4 regions of the Sutcliffiella horikoshii genome follow, and region 1 is predicted to be linked to each of the others. Evidence: riboswitches for the same ligand, from Rfam matches in the RefSeq annotation. Region 1 holds a riboswitch; each other region holds the start of a gene.
The links. A riboswitch is a leader RNA that binds a small molecule or an ion and turns the genes downstream of it on or off. The one in region 1 is predicted to bind S-adenosylmethionine.
Positions count from the first base shown of each region.

Region 1 (4,393 bases):
GATCATTGGAAGAGGATCCTATATATTTGAAAGACACAATTTTCCCTGTGCCTTGAAGAGATTGGAAAACCTCTTCTGTCAGCTGATGGTTAAACAGACTATTGACAAATTTCTTGGTTGTTTTTTCTTTTGGATGGGTAAAAATATCCACGGTTTTTCCCTGCTCAATAATCTTCCCATTTTCCATGACCGCCACCCTGTCGCAGATTCGTTGGATAACGTGCATCTCATGCGTGATGAGCAGGATCGTGATTCCTAGCTCCTCGTTGATCTTTAATAATAGCTCTAAAATGGACTCTGTTGTGTCCGGATCAAGGGCGCTTGTCGCCTCATCACTTAGTAAAATTTCTGGTTCATGTGATAATGCACGTGCAATCGCAACCCTTTGCTTTTGCCCTCCCGAAAGTTGACCGGGAAAGGCGTCCGTCTTATCCTTCAGCCCAACAATAGACAAATACTTCGTTACCCTTTCATCAATTTGGGACTTGGGCAAGCCAGTTAAACGAAGGGGGATGGCGATGTTATCGTAAACAGTCGCTGTTTTTAATAGGTTAAAGCCTTGAAAGATCATGCCAATTTTTCTTCGGGCAAGTAGCAGCTTCTGCGAAGATAAGGAGGTAAGATCAGTTCCGTCTATCAAGACCTTCCCATTAGAAGGCCTCTCAAGGAGATTCACACACCGGATCAAGGTGCTTTTCCCAGCACCGCTATACCCGATCACGCCATAAATCTCTCCTTTTTGTACCTCCAAGGAAACATCTCGCAATGCTTCTACCTTCCCTTTTTTTGTTTTAAAGGTCTTTTCTAAGTGGACTAGATTAATCATTATGTTCCTCCTACTCTAAGAAGTAAGAGCCGCTATAGTAAGCAGCTCCTTTTTTTTACCAAGATGCCAAAACAGAGCCTTCGAACGTTTCTTCAATAAATTGCTTTACTTCGTCTGAATGGTAAGCCTTGATCAGTTTGTCTAAAACCGGATCATCTTTGTTTTCGGTACGAACAGCGAGCAAGTTCACCCAAGGAGAATCACCTGGCTCCATGAAGATCGAATCCTCGGTTGGAACAAGTCCATGTTCCACTGCAAAGTTTGTGTTGATGGCGGCAGCTGCCAACTCATCTAGCTGACGGGGGATTTGAGCTGCCTCAAGCTCCACGAATTCAAGATTTAATTCGTTCTCCTCCACATCCTTTACTGTAGCTCCAACCCCAGCGCCATCTTTAAGCTTGATTAATCCCGCTTGTTCAAAAAGGATAAGTGCACGCGCTCCATTTGTCGGATCATTTGGAAGCCCTACTTTATCTCCATCCTTTAATTCGCTTACGTCGGTAATGGAATCGGAGTACATTCCCATTGGAAAGTTGACGGTATTGGCAATTTCCACAAGATCTAAGCCCCGGTCCTCTTTAAATTGATCTAGGTATGGTTTGTGCTGAAAGCTATTTACGTCTAATTCTCTTTCTGCAAGAGCCACATTAGGCATCACATATTCATTGAACACGACAATTTCAATCTCTAGCCCATCTTCTTCTGCTACTTCCTTCACCTTCTCTAAAACCTGTTCATGCGGGCCAGCGGTCACTCCTATTTTCAACTTATCCTCACTTAACGCCTGTCCCTCCCCTTGCTCTCCTCCACAAGCGGTGACTACCAATGATAAAAGAATGCTCATGCATAATACTGCGAATTTTTTCATGCTTCTCTCTCTCCTTTTTGTAATGTTTCTAGTTTTGCAATGGCAGCAACAATATCCTGCTGCGTAAATTTGTTTTTCATAAAATGGATGGATTCGTGAGGCAAAAGCGCCTTTTCAGCGATTAGATGTATATCATCTCGCCCCTGAATATGTAGGTCCCCACAAGAGGATGGCAATCCTATTTGCCTATAGAAAGGGAGCAGCGAGCTGATTTCTTCCTCGTTCCCCTCCAGTGCAAGTTGTACGAGTATCCCATATGCCACCTTTTCTCCATGAAGCAGCTCCGTTGTGCCAGGTAGATGTGTTAGTGCATTATGGATCGAATGTGCTCCCGCCACTCTTCCATACTCATCTCCAAAGCCACCTACCATTCCCCCCAGCAAAATATTCGCCTCGATAATGGTGAGGACAGAAGGGGAAAGATTACCTGCCTCGCAATCTATCAGCGCTTGATGGCTCTCCTCTAATAATCGATTTCTACTTAATTTTGCTGCATGCAGTGCTACCTCCACAGGCAACGGGATGTAATCCAATCCATGCACAATGGCATTCGCCTCATACCATTTGGCAAGCGTATCCCCAATTCCAGCTTTCAAATATCTTGACGGTGCTCCTAGGATCACCCTCGGTTCTACTAGAACCATATAGGTACTGCGGGGAAAGACTGTGTAGGTTTGGAAGCGTCCCTCGTCATCATATATGACGCTTAACGGTGTCCAAGCCGCACAAGTAGAGGCAAGTGTCGGTATGAGGATGACGTCCTTTTTAGCCTCATGGCCTGCAGCCTTTGCAAGATCCAGGACCTTCCCTCCGCCTATTCCAATGACAGCATCGACGTGTAAGGATTCTGCCAGCTCTTTACATCTTTTTATTTCAGATTCTGAACAGATACCGGAGTAAGCAACATACGTCGCATTAGCCTCCTCACGCTCCGGCCAATACGGTTTAATAGCCTGGAATGACTTCTCTCCATGAATGATCAGCAAGGAACCTATGTCCCTTTCCTTTAAAAGCACGGACAATTCCTGCAGTATATCCTCCTTGCATTTATAAAAGCTTGGTGCTCCTTGAATTCGAATTGAAATGTTCCTCCCCCCCCATATTGTAGACAAAATAAAAAAGCCTCCCTAATAAAAAAGAGAGGCTTACGTATTTAAAAATACTCTGTCCTCTCTCATCTTCCAAAACACTCCACGTGTCTTGCTGGAATTAGCACCTTTCCTTACGAAAAACATAAGAATGGTTGCCGGGCATCATAGGGCCAGTCCCTCCACCTCTCTTGATAAGAGAATTTGCATATTAAATTAGTAAAATTCTAAAATTTAATTGTAAGTATAGTCTGTATTTTTAATGCTGTCAAGAGGTAAAGCAACAAAGAATCAGGAGACGAAAGGCTTGGTATTATTTAATATTATTTTCGATGAACTACATACTGTAACGAAAATAGGAAAATCAGAAACATGAATGGTATTTTTTAAATATATACAGAAGATAATACTCATGCATTTATGAGTGAGGTACAGGTCTAAAAAATCAAATTGAAGGACAGGAACATAAACGCAACTATGCTTTAGTGTATAGACGGGTCGAGGAACCTGTCCTCTTTATTCAAGAGTTACTTTTTCTACTCTGCTTCACACCTAAGATGGTCACTGTCACCAAGATGATTGCCATACCTCCAAGCTGGGTTGCTGTAAGCAGTTCACTCAAAACAATAAATCCAAAAAGGGACGCAGTGACCGGTTCCACCATTGCAATAATGGAAGCTGAAGTCGGCGATGTTCGTTTCAAACCAACTACATACAAGAAGAATGACAAGCCTGCTCCCAATATCCCTAAAAGAATCATCCATAATAAGTCCGGTGAGTTAAAAAGAGAAACTGCTTCACTCCGATCAGTGAAAAACATCGTAATGATAGTAAAGGCAAGAAATGCGATCGTTAAAATTCCTTGCGGTTGCCCGTGGCGCGAGGCATTTTTAAAACCAAAAATGAATAATGCATACGATAACCCCGCGCCTAACCCTGCACCAAGTCCAAGCATCGTGATACTATCGGAGCCAATGCTGTAAACCTCTGTCAGCAATACCACTCCAGCCATCACCAAACCAATAGCCAGCCATTTAAATAATGACCCTTGTTCAAGACGAAGTATAAAAGAGATAAGAAGGACAAAAACTGGCGCAGTATACATCAATGTTGCCGCTACCGCAATACTGGCCTCTGAGATACTGACAAAGTAAAAAATAAAATTCCCTGCTACTCCAACACCTGCCACAATGGACCAGAACAGCAGCGGCTTATTCCACCGGGTAGGCTGGAACAAGAACCAAATAAGAATACATAATAAACCTACTGTTCCCCTATAAAAGGAGATGACCAGGGGGTCCCAACCTTTATCCATTAAAAATCCGCCGAGTCCTCCGGAAATGCCCCATAATATTGCTGCTAAAGTTACTAATCCAAACCCACCTACACGCATACTGTTACCTCCACTTATTCCTCTTAAAACCCGTAAAGATAACAATACCTCTTAGTAAAGGATTTATAACTTAATTTTTGCCTATCTTTTTTCAGAAACCAGCAACCATACCTCTTTCTATATTTTTTTAATTTTAGCAAATACTATATCCATCTTGTTTTCTGATGGAGAGATGATTTGAGTGTTAGGTAAAAAAGCAAGTTCGATACATTTTTTTT
Region 1 covers NZ_CP082918.1:4,270,736-4,275,128, forward strand. Annotated here, with positions in the region: gene K7887_RS21730 (methionine ABC transporter ATP-binding protein) at 1-826, opposite strand, end outside; gene K7887_RS21735 (MetQ/NlpA family ABC transporter substrate-binding protein) at 882-1,694, opposite strand; gene K7887_RS21740 (iron-containing alcohol dehydrogenase family protein) at 1,691-2,806, opposite strand; SAM riboswitch class I at 2,866-2,983, opposite strand; gene K7887_RS21745 (EamA family transporter) at 3,303-4,175, opposite strand; gene K7887_RS21750 (DUF2238 domain-containing protein) at 4,357-4,393, shown strand, end outside.

Region 2 (4,393 bases), 880 kb from region 1:
GGGAGAGGGAGCTTCTCAACGCCCGAAACGCGGTGTGGAAAGGGAAAACGGTAGTAGAGGGAGCTTCTCAACGCCCGAAACGCGGTGTGGAAAGGGAAAACGGTAGTAGAGGGAGCTTCTCAACGCCCGAAACGCGGTGTGGAAAGGGAAAACGGTTGTAGAGGGAACATCCTATACGCCCGAACGCCGATGAGAAAGAAGGAAACGGTCAAATAGAACGGCTCTATACGCCCGAACGCCGATGAGAAAGAAGGAAACGGTCAAATAGAACGGCTCTATACGCCCGAACGCCGATGAGAAAGAGGGAAACAGTCAAATAGAACGGCTCTATATGCCCGAACACCCAAGAGAAAGAGGGAAACGGTTAAATAGGACAGCTCTATACGCCCGAACCCCCACTAAAAACATGAAAACAGTCATATAGGGGGTTCTTCTAAACGTCCCCCCATAAACTAGAAGGCCAACCAAGTCTCTCAAAGCCTTGGTTGGCCTAAAACATTTATAATTATTATACCGTAGGTCCGCCCAACTCAAGGACTTCCGCAGGTACATTTTCAAACTTCTTGAAGTTCGCTTTGAACTTTCCTGCGAGCTCGCGAGCAAACTGGTCGTATTTTTCTTCGTTATGCCATGTTTTCTTCGGTTGTAACACTTCGTCAGGTACACCTGGAACATGTACTGGAATGGAAACGCCGAAGTATGGATCGGTTTCTACTTCCACATTTGTCAGGTCGCCTTCAAGTGCCGCCTGTACCATAGCTCTTGTGTAAGAAAGCTTCATGCGGCTTCCAACGCCATACTCCCCGCCAGTCCAGCCTGTGTTAACAAGGTAAACCTGTACGTTGTGCTCATCAATTTTCTTGCCAAGCATCTCCGCATAAGTAGTAGCAGGAAGCGGCAGGAATGGTGAACCAAAGCAAGTAGAGAAAGTTGCTTGTGGTGATGTGATTCCACGCTCTGTGCCTGCAAGTTTACTTGTGTAACCACTTAGGAAGTGGAACATTGCCTGTTCTTTTGATAGCTTAGAGATTGGAGGCAATACGCCAGTTGCATCGGCTGTTAAAAAGACGATGGTATTTGGGTGACCGGCAATGCTTGGTTGAACGATATTGTCCATTGCATCCAATGAGTAAGCTGCACGTGTATTTTCTGTTAACGTGGAGTTTTCATAGTCAGCAATTCTTGATTGACCATCAATGACCACATTTTCAAGGACTGAGCCAAAACGGATTGCGTCAAAGATTTGCGGTTCTTTTTCACGAGTCAGACCGATGCATTTAGCATAGCATCCGCCTTCAATGTTAAATACGCCTGTGTTAGACCAGCCGTGCTCGTCGTCTCCGATAAGTTTACGGTTCGGGTCAGCAGATAGCGTTGTTTTACCTGTACCGGAAAGACCGAAGAATAATGCTACATCGCCTTCGCGTCCTACGTTTGCCGAGCAGTGCATTGGCATAATTCCGTTTTCCGGAAGAAGATAATTCATTACAGAGAAAATGGACTTTTTCATTTCTCCGGCATATTCTGTACCACCGATCAGAACAATGCGTTTGCTGAAGGAAATAATGATGAATGCTTCTGAATTTGTTCCGTCTATGACAGGATCTGCTTTGAAATTCGGAGCAGAAACAATGCTGAATGCGGTTTCATGTTTTGCCAATTGCTCTTCATTTGGCTTAATAAATAACTGTTGTGCAAAAAGGTTGTGCCATGCGAATTCGTTGATTACTTGGATTGGCAATTGATATTTTTCATCGGCGCCAGCGAAGCCTTTGAATACAAATACTTCTTCTTTGTTTTCTAAGTATGTGAGAACTTTGTTATATAGGCGATCAAATACTTCTTCAGAGATAGGCGCGTTGACGGTACCCCAGTCAATTTTATCTTTGCTGATTTCTTCTTCTACAATAAATTTATCTTTAGGGGAGCGACCCGTGTATTTGCCAGTCGTTGCGAGTACTGCACCAGTTGAGGTCAGGCAGCCTTCGTTACGGTTTAATATCTTTTCTACCAATTGAGGAACAGACAGTTGAACATGCGTGTTGCTTCCGTAAATTAATTTTGTTAACCCATTATCAATCCCAACCGTTTTCATCATGGATAACTCTCCTTTGATTATATAATTTGCTTATTTATTTTCTCATCTGTTAAAAAGTATAACACATTTAACTTAATAGTCCATACTAATTAGCTTATTTTATGAAAATTTATAGGAATTCGTTAACATTTTGTGAAAAAGAGGCTTATCCAAGTGGAATAGCATTAGATTAACTGATTGAAAGCGTTGTCATTTCTAAGCTTGTCCACTAAAATTTTCACCAAATGTCCTCTCCCATTATAAACCTTGCCAACCAGAAGTAAAAGAAAATGATAATGAGATTTTTCAAGATAAAAGATCTACATAAAAGGAAGTAATTATTTCCTGTAAATTGATGTCGAATTATTTCTCTTTTTTGTTGACATGAAAGGTTTTAGTACGCTAATATAGAACCTTGAACGGATACTCTTATTCCGAGCTGGTGGAGGGACAGGCCCTATGAAACCCAGCAACCTGCTCAAAGGATGAGCGAGCGCGAAAAAGCACGCCGCTGTTTTGTATTAGGCCAATGTTATTGGTCGCTTGAGAAAAGGTGCTAAACCTGAGCAAGGCTATGACCTTGACCGATAAGAGTGAAAGGCTAATTCTCGACATCAAACCTTTCCTCAATTTTGTGGGAAGGTTTTTTCTATTTTTACACAAGATAACATAGAACATCACAATAGGAACTGAGATCCGTATCAAATATAACTGCTGTACGTGAAGAGAAGTCAAACGCTTTTCATAAACAAAAAGGAGGAACTTTTTTTAATGACTAAACAACGTCGTTTATTTACTTCTGAGTCCGTAACGGAAGGCCATCCGGATAAAATTTGTGACCAAATTTCCGATTCTATCCTGGATGCAATCCTAACAAATGATCCGAATGCACGTGTAGCGTGTGAAACATCCGTTACTACTGGATTGGTATTGGTAGCTGGAGAAATTACAACTTCCACTTATGTAGATATTCCTAAAATTGTTCGTGAAACAATCCAAGGCATCGGTTATACTCGTGCAAAGTACGGTTTTGATGCGGAAACTTGTGCGGTACTTACTTCCATCGATGAGCAGTCTGCTGACATCGCAATGGGTGTTGACCAAGCGTTAGAAGCTCGCGAAGGTCAAATGTCAGATGCAGAAATCGAAGCAATCGGAGCTGGAGACCAAGGTCTAATGTTCGGATATGCTTGTAATGAAACAAAAGAATTAATGCCATTACCTATTTCACTGGCGCACAAGCTTTCTCGCCGTTTAACAGAAGTGAGAAAAGATGAGGTTCTTCCTTACTTACGTCCAGACGGTAAAACGCAAGTGACAGTGGAATATGATGAGAACGACCAACCAGTTCGTATTGATACAATCGTAATTTCAACTCAACATCACCCAGAGGTTTCCTTGGAGCGTATCCAACGCAACATCAAGGAATACGTAATCAAGCCGGTAGTTCCTGCTGAATTGATCGACGAGAACACAAAATACTTCATCAACCCGACTGGCCGTTTCGTAATCGGTGGACCACAAGGGGATGCGGGTCTTACAGGACGTAAGATCATCGTTGATACTTACGGTGGATACGCTCGCCACGGTGGTGGAGCATTCTCCGGTAAAGATGCAACGAAAGTAGACCGCTCTGGTGCATATGCTGCACGTTATGTGGCTAAAAACATCGTAGCAAGCGGACTTGCTGACAAGTGTGAAGTTCAATTGGCTTACGCGATCGGTGTTGCACAACCGGTATCCATCGCAGTTGATACTTTCGGAACTGGTAAAGTTTCTGAAGAAAAATTAGTTGAATTGGTTCGCAATAACTTCGACCTTCGTCCAGCAGGAATCATCAAAATGCTAGACCTTCGTCGTCCTATCTACAAGCAAACTGCAGCTTACGGCCACTTCGGACGTAATGATCTGGATCTTCCTTGGGAGCAAACAGACAAAGCAGATGCTTTGAAAGAACAAGCGAACGCTTAATATAGTTAATAAAGAAAACCGCCCGAGAATGAGGCTCTTTGAGAGCTCTATTCTTAGGCGGTTTTTAATTCTAAAGGATTTCTTCTAATTTTATATATAAAGAGTCTCTTTCTGTTTCTAAGACGGTTAGTTCATCTTGCAGCCTTTGAAGTGTAAGTAAATCCTCTTCATTGTTCATCAGAGTTTCCAACTTAACTATCTCTGTTTCCAAATCTTCTAATTGCTTTTCAAATTCTTCGTAGCATCTTTTTTCGCTCGCTTCATAAACCAAGTGCTTTTTCTTTTGCTCAATTTTGGTGATTTCAGGTAGTTCCACAACCTTTTTCCTCTCCAATTCCTCCCGCT
Region 2 covers NZ_CP082918.1:3,390,958-3,395,350, reverse strand. Annotated here, with positions in the region: gene pckA (phosphoenolpyruvate carboxykinase (ATP)) at 509-2,095, opposite strand; SAM riboswitch class I at 2,504-2,671, shown strand; gene metK (methionine adenosyltransferase) at 2,849-4,048, shown strand; gene abc-f (ribosomal protection-like ABC-F family protein) at 4,119-4,393, opposite strand, start outside.
Region 2: another riboswitch for S-adenosylmethionine. It lies ahead of metK (methionine adenosyltransferase); the one in region 1 lies ahead of K7887_RS21740 (iron-containing alcohol dehydrogenase family protein).

Region 3 (4,393 bases), 120 kb from region 1:
CTCGAGCCACAAAGCCACCTGGGTAGGAACCAGTGGCTCGCCAGGTAGGCTATCCTACCCGCCCCTCCATGTAAAGTTGCTAAGTGGGGTTACTCTTTATGCAGCTTCTTTATCTAGTACTTGTTTTTTCGTATTGCTTCGTTCGTATTCATTTGGTGATATATATCCTAGTTTAGAGTGACTTCTTCTTTCGTTATAAAAGCTCATAATATAGGTCCAAATTTCCTTCGTTGCTTCTTCTCGAGTTGCGAATTTTCTTCGATACACAAGCTCTTTTTTCAGAGTCGCAAAAAAGGACTCCATACATGCATTATCATAACAGTTTCCTTTTCGACTCATACTTATTTCCATGTTACATTCCTTCAAGCGTGCGATGTAATCACTGGAGGTATATTGGCTACCACGATCAGAATGGTGAATCAGGCCATAAGGAGGCTTTCTTTGATTTATAGCTCTGTTTAACGCTTGTAAAGGAAGCTCCTTTGTCATGGTTTTGTTCAAACTCCAACCAACAATTTTTCTAGAAAACAGGTCCATTACTGTAGCCAAATACAACCATCCTTTTAACGTCCAAATGTATGTGATATCTGTTACCCACACTTGATTAGGCTTTTCTGGATTAAACTCGCGATTAAGTAGATTCGGATAAATTGGCTGATTATGGTTGGAATCTGTCGTAACCACAAAACGTTGTTCCGGTATAGCACAAAGCCCCATTTCACGCATATATCTTCCGACGGTTTTCTCTGAAATCAGAAACCCATCTTTATACAATTCTCTCGTAATTCTAGGACTCCCATAGACTTCTTTATTCTGAAAGAATAGACCACGAATTTTTGCCATCATCCACGTTTTTCGTTTTTTTCTAGGGGACTCCTTTTTATTAATCCACTTGTAGTACCCACTCTTGGATACATTTAATACCGTGCACATCTTCACAATTCGAAACTCTTTCCGATGTTGAAAAATAAATCGGTAAATTACTTCTGGCTTTTCATGAAGATGTGCGCCGCCTTTTTTATGATTTCATTTTCCTCTTTCAATTCGTTTATTTGATCCAATAGTTCTTTTTCACGTTTTTTAAACTCGCTAGGAGTAATGTAACTCTCCCCAGCTTGCGTTTTCTTTCGATAAATGCTAACCCAACGTGATATGTTCTTTGGTGACAAGTCCATTTCTTTACTAATATCTGTTGCTTTATTTCCCTCTTCTACTACTAGCTTGGCAATGTATTCCTTGAATTCAGGGTCATATCTTTTACTCATCATGACACGCTCCGTTCCAGATACTTGTTTTTACAAGTCTCTCCAAACCGTGTCTACTTTATAGTCTAGACCCACAAGGGATCTTCATGGGGTCTATGAGGACCTGAGTGAGCAGGAAAAGTAATGAGAGAGGTCTTTATAAGGTGGATGAAGACCTCCGTGAGAGGATTTTAGGCTCAGAAGTGTCTTCATAAGGCGGATGAAGACCTCCGTGAGAGAATTTTAGGCTTGGAAGTGTCTTCATAAGGCGGATGAAGACCTCACTGAGTGGTTTACAAGCTCAAAAGTGTCTTCATCCCCGCGCCATCCACCCCAATCCCCTAAATAACTCCAAAACCACCAGTTCATTTTTCCTCCCCCAGCTAATAAGCTAGTAATATAACCAGAGTATTTAGCTATCCGAAAGACTTGTCCATTCCCAAGTTTCGTGATAGGATTAGTCTAGATAACAATAATTGAATAGTAAGTTTTCTTATCAAGAGAGGTGGAGGGACTGGCCCTGTGAAGCCCGGCAACCGTACAGTACGGACAACTGTATAGGTGCCAATTCCAGCAAGACAAACGTTCTTGGAAGATAAGTGGATGTTACGGGCTTGTACTCAAACTTCTTCTTATCGAAGGAGTTTTTTGTTTGTCTACATACACAAACATCAAAAGGGGGAAGCGTGAGATGAAGTTTGGATTTTGGTTGCCGATATTCGGCGGTTGGTTGCGAAATGTGGAGGATGAACAGATGCCTCCGACTTTTGACTATGCCAAAAAGGTAATTCAGCAGGCAGAACAGCTTGGGTTTGATACAACCTTAATTGCGGAGCTCTTCCTAAATGATATTAAAGGCCCGAAAGAGGACACATTGGAGGCTTGGTCTACTGCCGCAGCCTTGGCAGCAGTAACCGAAAAGATAGAAATAATGACGGCGATCAGGCCTGGATTTCATAACCCTGCTATTGCCGCGAAAGCAACAGCAAACATCGATCACATCAGCAACGGTCGATTCACCCTCAATGTCGTGTCGGCTTGGTGGGAAGAGGAGGCCCGTCAGTATGGCGGGATCTTTACCGAGCATGATGAGCGTTATGACCGCACGAAAGAGTTTATTGATGTTCTTAAAGGTTTATGGACAGAAGATTCTTTTACCTATGAGGGAAAATACTATCAGCTGAAAGAAACAAAACTCCACCCAAAACCGGTACAACGCCCTAATCCCATCCTTTATGCAGGCGGCGAAAGTCCGAAAGGGAAGGAAGTTATCTCCTCGCACTGTGATGCCTATGTCATGCACGGGGGCACGGTGGAGGAAGTGGCGGCGAAGATTAACGATATGAAAGAAAAGAGAGCCAAGACATCGAATCCTCCATTTCAATCGTTTGGGATGGCTGCCTATGTTATTTGCAGGGATACAGAAGAGGAAGCACAGGCAGAACTCGCCAGGATTACAGCTGTTAAAGAATCTGATGCGTATGCTGGATTTAAGGACTTCACAAGCAAATCACAGCTTGAACAACAAATACAACTGCAGGATTATTCTGTGTCAAATAGGGGATTGCGTCCAAATCTAATCGGTACGCCGGAGCAGATTGCTACTAGAATACAAGAATTCGAGAAAGCTGGCGTGGAATTATTGTTATTACAATTTTCCCCGCAGCTTGAAGAAATGGAGCGCTTCGCCAAAAAAGTGATGCCCCTAGTACATCCGCAACCAGAAGAGCTTGCCCAATCATAAAACCTAGCAGAGAATACACTACTATATATGCATAAAATGGAGGCAATCATCGTGGAAAAAATTTATATTATTCATGAAAATAAAGAGTGGACGACACATTTAACAACTAGATTGGAAGAGTTAGGTTTGCCATATGAAGAATGGCACTTAGATGAAGGAGTGGTACCTCTGACGGAAGAGCCACCTGAAGGCGTATTTTACAACAGAATGAGCGCTTCTTCTCATACAAGAGATCATCGTTTTGCACCTGAGTTAACAGGGGCTGTGCTTGCATGGCTCGAACACCATGGACGGAAAGTCCTGAATGGAAGTCGCGCTCTTCAGTTGGAACTAAGCAAGGTCAATCAGTATACGGCCCTTGAAAAAGCCGGAGTCAAGACACCAAAAACCATTGCGGCGGTAGGCAAAGAACATATCTTGCAGGCGGCAAAGCGAATTGGTTCTGACTCCTTTATTACCAAACATAATCGAGCAGGAAAAGGACTTGGGGTACAGCTATTCCATTCAACAGCTTCCCTTGAAGAATACTTGTTTGGACCAGATTTTGAAGAGCCGGTAGATGGAATCACGCTTATCCAGGAATACATTCAGGCACCAGAGCCTTTTATTACCCGTTGTGAGTTTATTGGCGGGAAATTTGTTTATGCGGTGCAGGTCGATACGTCAGAAGGCTTTGAGCTGTGCCCGGCCGATGCCTGCCAGATCGGGGACCTGTTTTGCCCGGTAGGAGAAGAAGTCGAAGAGAAGCCGAAATTCCGTATCGTGGAAGGCTTTGCCGACCCAATCATTGAAAAGTATGAACAGTTCCTGCAAGAAAACGAGATCCAGGTGGCAGGTATTGAATTTATCCGCAACAGTCAGGGTGAGATTTTCACCTATGATGTCAACACCAACACAAATTATAACGCTGACGCCGAAAAAGCTGCCGGAAAATACGGCATGCTGGAGCTAGCCAAACTACTCGGCAAAGAGCTAGAGGGATCTGTTAAACAACTGTAGAGTTTCGCTCCAGGTGTTCGCTTTCCGCGGGACGATGCTTGAGCCTCCTCACTTCGTTGCGGGGTCTCAACCAACCGTTATCCCCCGCAGGAGTCTCACACCTTGCGCTACACTCTACAGAGGGTTCCCACGAAAAAAGCTATCCGCAAGTCCCAACCGGACCCTACGGATAGCTTTTTTACATTCCACTATTAAAAGAAAAACACATGCGCCATCAGCGCGATAACAGGTAAAGTAATCAACGTACGTAAAATGTAGATCACGAACATCTCCCAAAGCGAGACAGGAACTTTAGAACCTAAAATCACGCCCCCTACTTCGGAGAGATAAATAAGCTGTGTAACAGAAACTGCCGCGACAACAAAACGAGTTAACTCACTTTGAATATCTGAAGCTAAAAGAGCTG
Region 3 covers NZ_CP082918.1:4,150,081-4,154,473, reverse strand. Annotated here, with positions in the region: partial or broken gene K7887_RS21150 (IS3 family transposase) at 97-1,265, opposite strand; SAM riboswitch class I at 1,735-1,846, shown strand; gene K7887_RS21140 (LLM class flavin-dependent oxidoreductase) at 1,936-2,988, shown strand; gene K7887_RS21135 (ATP-grasp domain-containing protein) at 3,040-3,987, shown strand; gene K7887_RS21130 (YjiH family protein) at 4,179-4,393, opposite strand, start outside.
Region 3: another riboswitch for S-adenosylmethionine. It lies ahead of K7887_RS21140 (LLM class flavin-dependent oxidoreductase); the one in region 1 lies ahead of K7887_RS21740 (iron-containing alcohol dehydrogenase family protein).

Region 4 (4,393 bases), 1.5 Mb from region 1:
CTTGGTACCATCAAACATCCATAAAGAATGGTACCTCGTAAAAGCCGCTTTTGGTTGTTCCGTGGTTGTAGCGTAACTAGATAGTGGGGAGAAAACAACGGATGCAGCCAATAGGCATATCAATAAATATTTCATGGTAAAATCCTCCTAAAATATTCCTACCCTTTAGTGTTACCAGCTACCACCATTTCATGAATAAAACAAAATCAGAATTTGAGTTGAAATTAGTGAAAAAGATGGTATAGTAAAGTAGTGGAATTATTCCAAGTTATATTTTTTTTGTAGATTTGTGCAAACGGTTACGCAAAATCGTGCAACCGTTATCATAGCAAAGAGCGTCGTTAATAAGGGAGTGTATCAAGATTGAAAAAGATATGGTGGAAAGAAGCAGTTGCCTATCAGGTATATCCTAGAAGTTTCATGGATTCCAATGGGGACGGTATTGGTGATTTACGAGGAGTTATTTCTAAATTAGATTATTTAAAAGATATGGGTATAGATGTTATTTGGATCTGTCCGATGTATAAGTCTCCGAATGTTGATAATGGCTATGACATCAGTGATTATCAAGATATCATGGAAGACTTCGGGAACATGGCGGATTTTGATGAGTTACTAGAAGAAGTGCATAACCGCGACATGAAGCTTATCATTGATTTGGTAATCAATCATACTTCTGATCAGCATGAGTGGTTCATTGAATCTGCATCTTCTAAAGACAATCCAAAACGTGATTGGTACATTTGGAAAGATGGAAAAGCTGGCAAAGAGCCGAACAACTGGGAAAGTATTTTCAATGGTCCTGCTTGGAAGTTGGACGAGAAGACTGGCCAGTATTACATGCACATCTTTGCAACAGAACAGCCTGACTTAAACTGGGAAAATAAAGATGTTCGCTTTGCGTTGTACGACATGATCAACTGGTGGTTGGACAAAGGAATTGACGGATTCCGTGTGGATGCTATTTCTCATATCAAAAAAGAGCCTGGATTCCCGGACTTGCCGAATCCAAAAGGTTTAGATTATGTTCCATCTTTTGACTACATGATGAATGTTGAAGGAATTCAAAAGCATCTTGAGGAATTGAAAGAGCAAACGTTTGCGCGTTACGACATCATGACGGTCGGGGAAGCAAATGGTGTGAAGCTGAACCAAGCAGATGAGTGGGTTGGCGAAGAGAACGGGAAGTTCAATATGATTTTCCAATTTGAACATCTTGGTCTTTGGGAAAAAGGAACAGAAGGCGGCGTAGACCTTCTTCAACTGAAGAAAACATTGACGAAATGGCAAAAAGGGTTGGAAGGGAATGGCTGGAATGCCTTATTCCTTGAAAACCATGACCAGGCTCGTTCTGTTTCTACATGGGGAAATGATAAAGAGTACCTAGTGGAAAGTGCGAAATCGCTTGGTGCATTGTATTTCTTAATGCAAGGAACTCCTTTCATCTACCAAGGTCAAGAACTTGGTATGACAAATGTGAAGTTTGACAGCATTAACGATTATGATGATGTTGGCATGAAAAACCTTTACGACATTGAGAGTGCCAAAGGGGAAGAGCATGCTCAAAAAGTGATGGAAATCATCTGGGCTAAAGGCCGTGACAACTCCCGTACTCCTATGCAGTGGAACGACGAGCCAAACGGAGGCTTCACCACTGGTACTCCATGGATGGGCGTGAATGAAAACTACAAAACCATCAATGTGGAAAAGCAATGGAATGACCCGAATTCCGTATTAAGCTTCTATCGCGACATGATCAAAATTCGTAAAGAAGAGGAAGTATTTGTCTATGGCGAATACAATCTGATTCTTGAAGATGACACACAAGTTTACGGTTATACAAGAACACTTGATAACAAAGTGGCGGTTGTATTATGTAACTTGAGTGAGGAAGAAGTAACAGTAGAGCTTGAAGATCTTGAGGTAGCTTCTGCAGACCTTCGTCTTCAAAACTATGAAGTTGCTGCACATGAAGGTGTGTCTGAATTGACATTAAAGCCTTATGAAACTCGTGTTTATGTAGTTGCGAAGTAATATATATGTTGGGAAAGTCTCACTTAAGGGTGGGGCTTTTTCTTTTTGACAAAAAAATTTCGAAAAAGTCATTGACACTTCCCCTTTAAGGCGGTAAAGTAATACTTAATTCTTTTAATAAACTAAATATTTCGATCTCTTATCAAGAGTGGCAGAGGGACTGGCCCTATGACGCCCAGCAACCGTTCCGTTTGGAATTGGTGCTAAATCCTGCAAAACAGTGATGTTTTGAAAGATAAGAGAGGGACAAGTCTTTTTGTTTTCAATTAGCGCTCAAACCTCTCTTTCTTGGAGAGGTTTTTTTATTTTATTAAAGCAATAAAGCAAAAAGGGGAGTAAAAAGAATGACTAAAAACATTTTTAAAAAAGGAATTGTGGCATTAACAACAGCGACTTTATTATTGACAGGTTGTAGTGGAGGAGGCGATTCTGCGGCGAGCAGTAAGCCGACTGGGCCGATTGAGAACGTACCAGAGAAGTTTGCTGATGGAGAAGGTGCAAAAATTAAGGTGATACGAAAGATTGGCGGAGATGATCATACGGCTCAATTTTTAGCTGGGGCTAAAGAGGAAGGGGAGTCACTAGGGTTTACAGTGGATGTGTTTACTGCAAATGGTGACAGTGCCAAATTTCATGATGCTATCAACCAGACGGTTAACCAAGATTATGACGGAGTGATTATTTCACACGGTGATGATTCGGCAACAGTGGGAGGGGTTCAGCAGCTTGTCGACAGCGGCAAAGAAGTGGTGACATTCGATTCCAACGGAGATTTAGCGAACATTGAAGGAGTTACACTAACTTCTCAAGATGATGAGGAGCTGGCAAAGTTGGCACTTGACCAACTCGTTAACGATTTCAATGGGGAAGCAAATGTGGTGTATCTGTGGGTTGACGGTTTCCCTCCGATGGTTCGACGTAACAATGTTTATAAGGAGACATTAGAAAACAATCCCGGACTGAATGAAGTGGAACGCTTTGGAGTTGCAGCGGCAGATACTTCCGTTCAAACACAGAACGCGGTTGCGGCAATGTTGAACAAGCACCCTAAAGGAAGCATTGATGCTATCTTTGCAACATGGGATGCATTCGCAGTAGGAGCGGCTCGTGCTTTAAAAGAGGCAGGTCGAGAAGAAATCAAGATATACGGAATCGATGTTTCCAATGCCGACCTTCAGGAAATCAGTACGGAAGGAAGCCCTTGGAAATACACAGCAGCTGTGGATCCGAAATTGATCGGTGCTGTAAATCTGCGTTTACTTGCTAAAAAGCTTGCAGGGGAAGAAACGCCGCAAACTTATGACTTGGAAGCTTCCTTAATCTCTCAAGAAGATTTAAAACAATCAAACGAAGCGGTAAACATGGGCAACCTTTCATCAGTCGTGGAGGGCTGGGGTGAATCTGACTCCTTCTTAGAAGAGTGGATGAACACATTGAAAGAGCATTACAAAAAATAATAGACGGCACTCTCTTCATCAGGAGAGAGTGTTTGTATTTTTGAAGAGAGGGGGAGCAGAATGACAAACACAACACTTGAAATGAAAGATATATCCATCGAATTCCCTGGGGTAAAGGCTCTTGACCAAGTAACATTTACCGCAAAACCCGGAAGTGTCCATGCTTTAATAGGAGCCAATGGTGCTGGGAAATCGACGTTGATGAAAGTACTGGCTGGAGCGTACGATCATTTTAGCGGGGAAATCAAACTCGGAGGAAATCCACTTTCTATTTCTAATCCAACTGACTCCCAACAGGCAGGCGTACAAATCGTTTATCAGGAAGTGGATGCAGCATTGATTCCGACACTGACGGTAGCGGAGAATATCATGCTTCAAGAGACGGTGCAGCACTCCGGAAGCAAGCAGTGGATTCGTTGGAGAAATGTACATAAGAAAGCGGCCGAACACTTGAAAAAATTGAATAGTAATATTTCTACCAAGCGTCTAGTAAGCTCGCTGACATTAGCAGAGAAGCAAATGGTCCTCTTGGCAAGAGCTATTTCAACAGATTGTAAGTTTTTGATTTTAGATGAACCAACAGCGCCTCTTAGCAACAGAGAGACAGAAAAACTGTTTTCTGTCATCAAAAGATTGAAAGAGGAAGGGGTAGGGGTCATCTTTATCTCCCATAGGATTCCTGAAATCGTGGAAATCTGTGATGAAATAACGATTATGAGAAATGGACAGGTAGTCAATCGGGACAACGTGGCAAACCTTACTCCTGAAAAGATAGTAGAGTGGATGCTAGGTCAGAAACTAGAACAGCAGTTTCCGGAACACAATCCAACCATAGGTGAGTCCCTGCTAGAAGTAGAAGGACTCAGCGACAACACTATAGTGAAAGATGTAAGTCTCCACGT
Region 4 covers NZ_CP082918.1:2,744,575-2,748,967, reverse strand. Annotated here, with positions in the region: gene K7887_RS14195 (TolB-like translocation protein) at 1-135, opposite strand, end outside; gene K7887_RS14190 (glycoside hydrolase family 13 protein) at 364-2,034, shown strand; SAM riboswitch class I at 2,171-2,276, shown strand; gene K7887_RS14185 (sugar ABC transporter substrate-binding protein) at 2,379-3,491, shown strand; gene K7887_RS14180 (sugar ABC transporter ATP-binding protein) at 3,552-4,393, shown strand, end outside.
Region 4: another riboswitch for S-adenosylmethionine. It lies ahead of K7887_RS14185 (sugar ABC transporter substrate-binding protein); the one in region 1 lies ahead of K7887_RS21740 (iron-containing alcohol dehydrogenase family protein).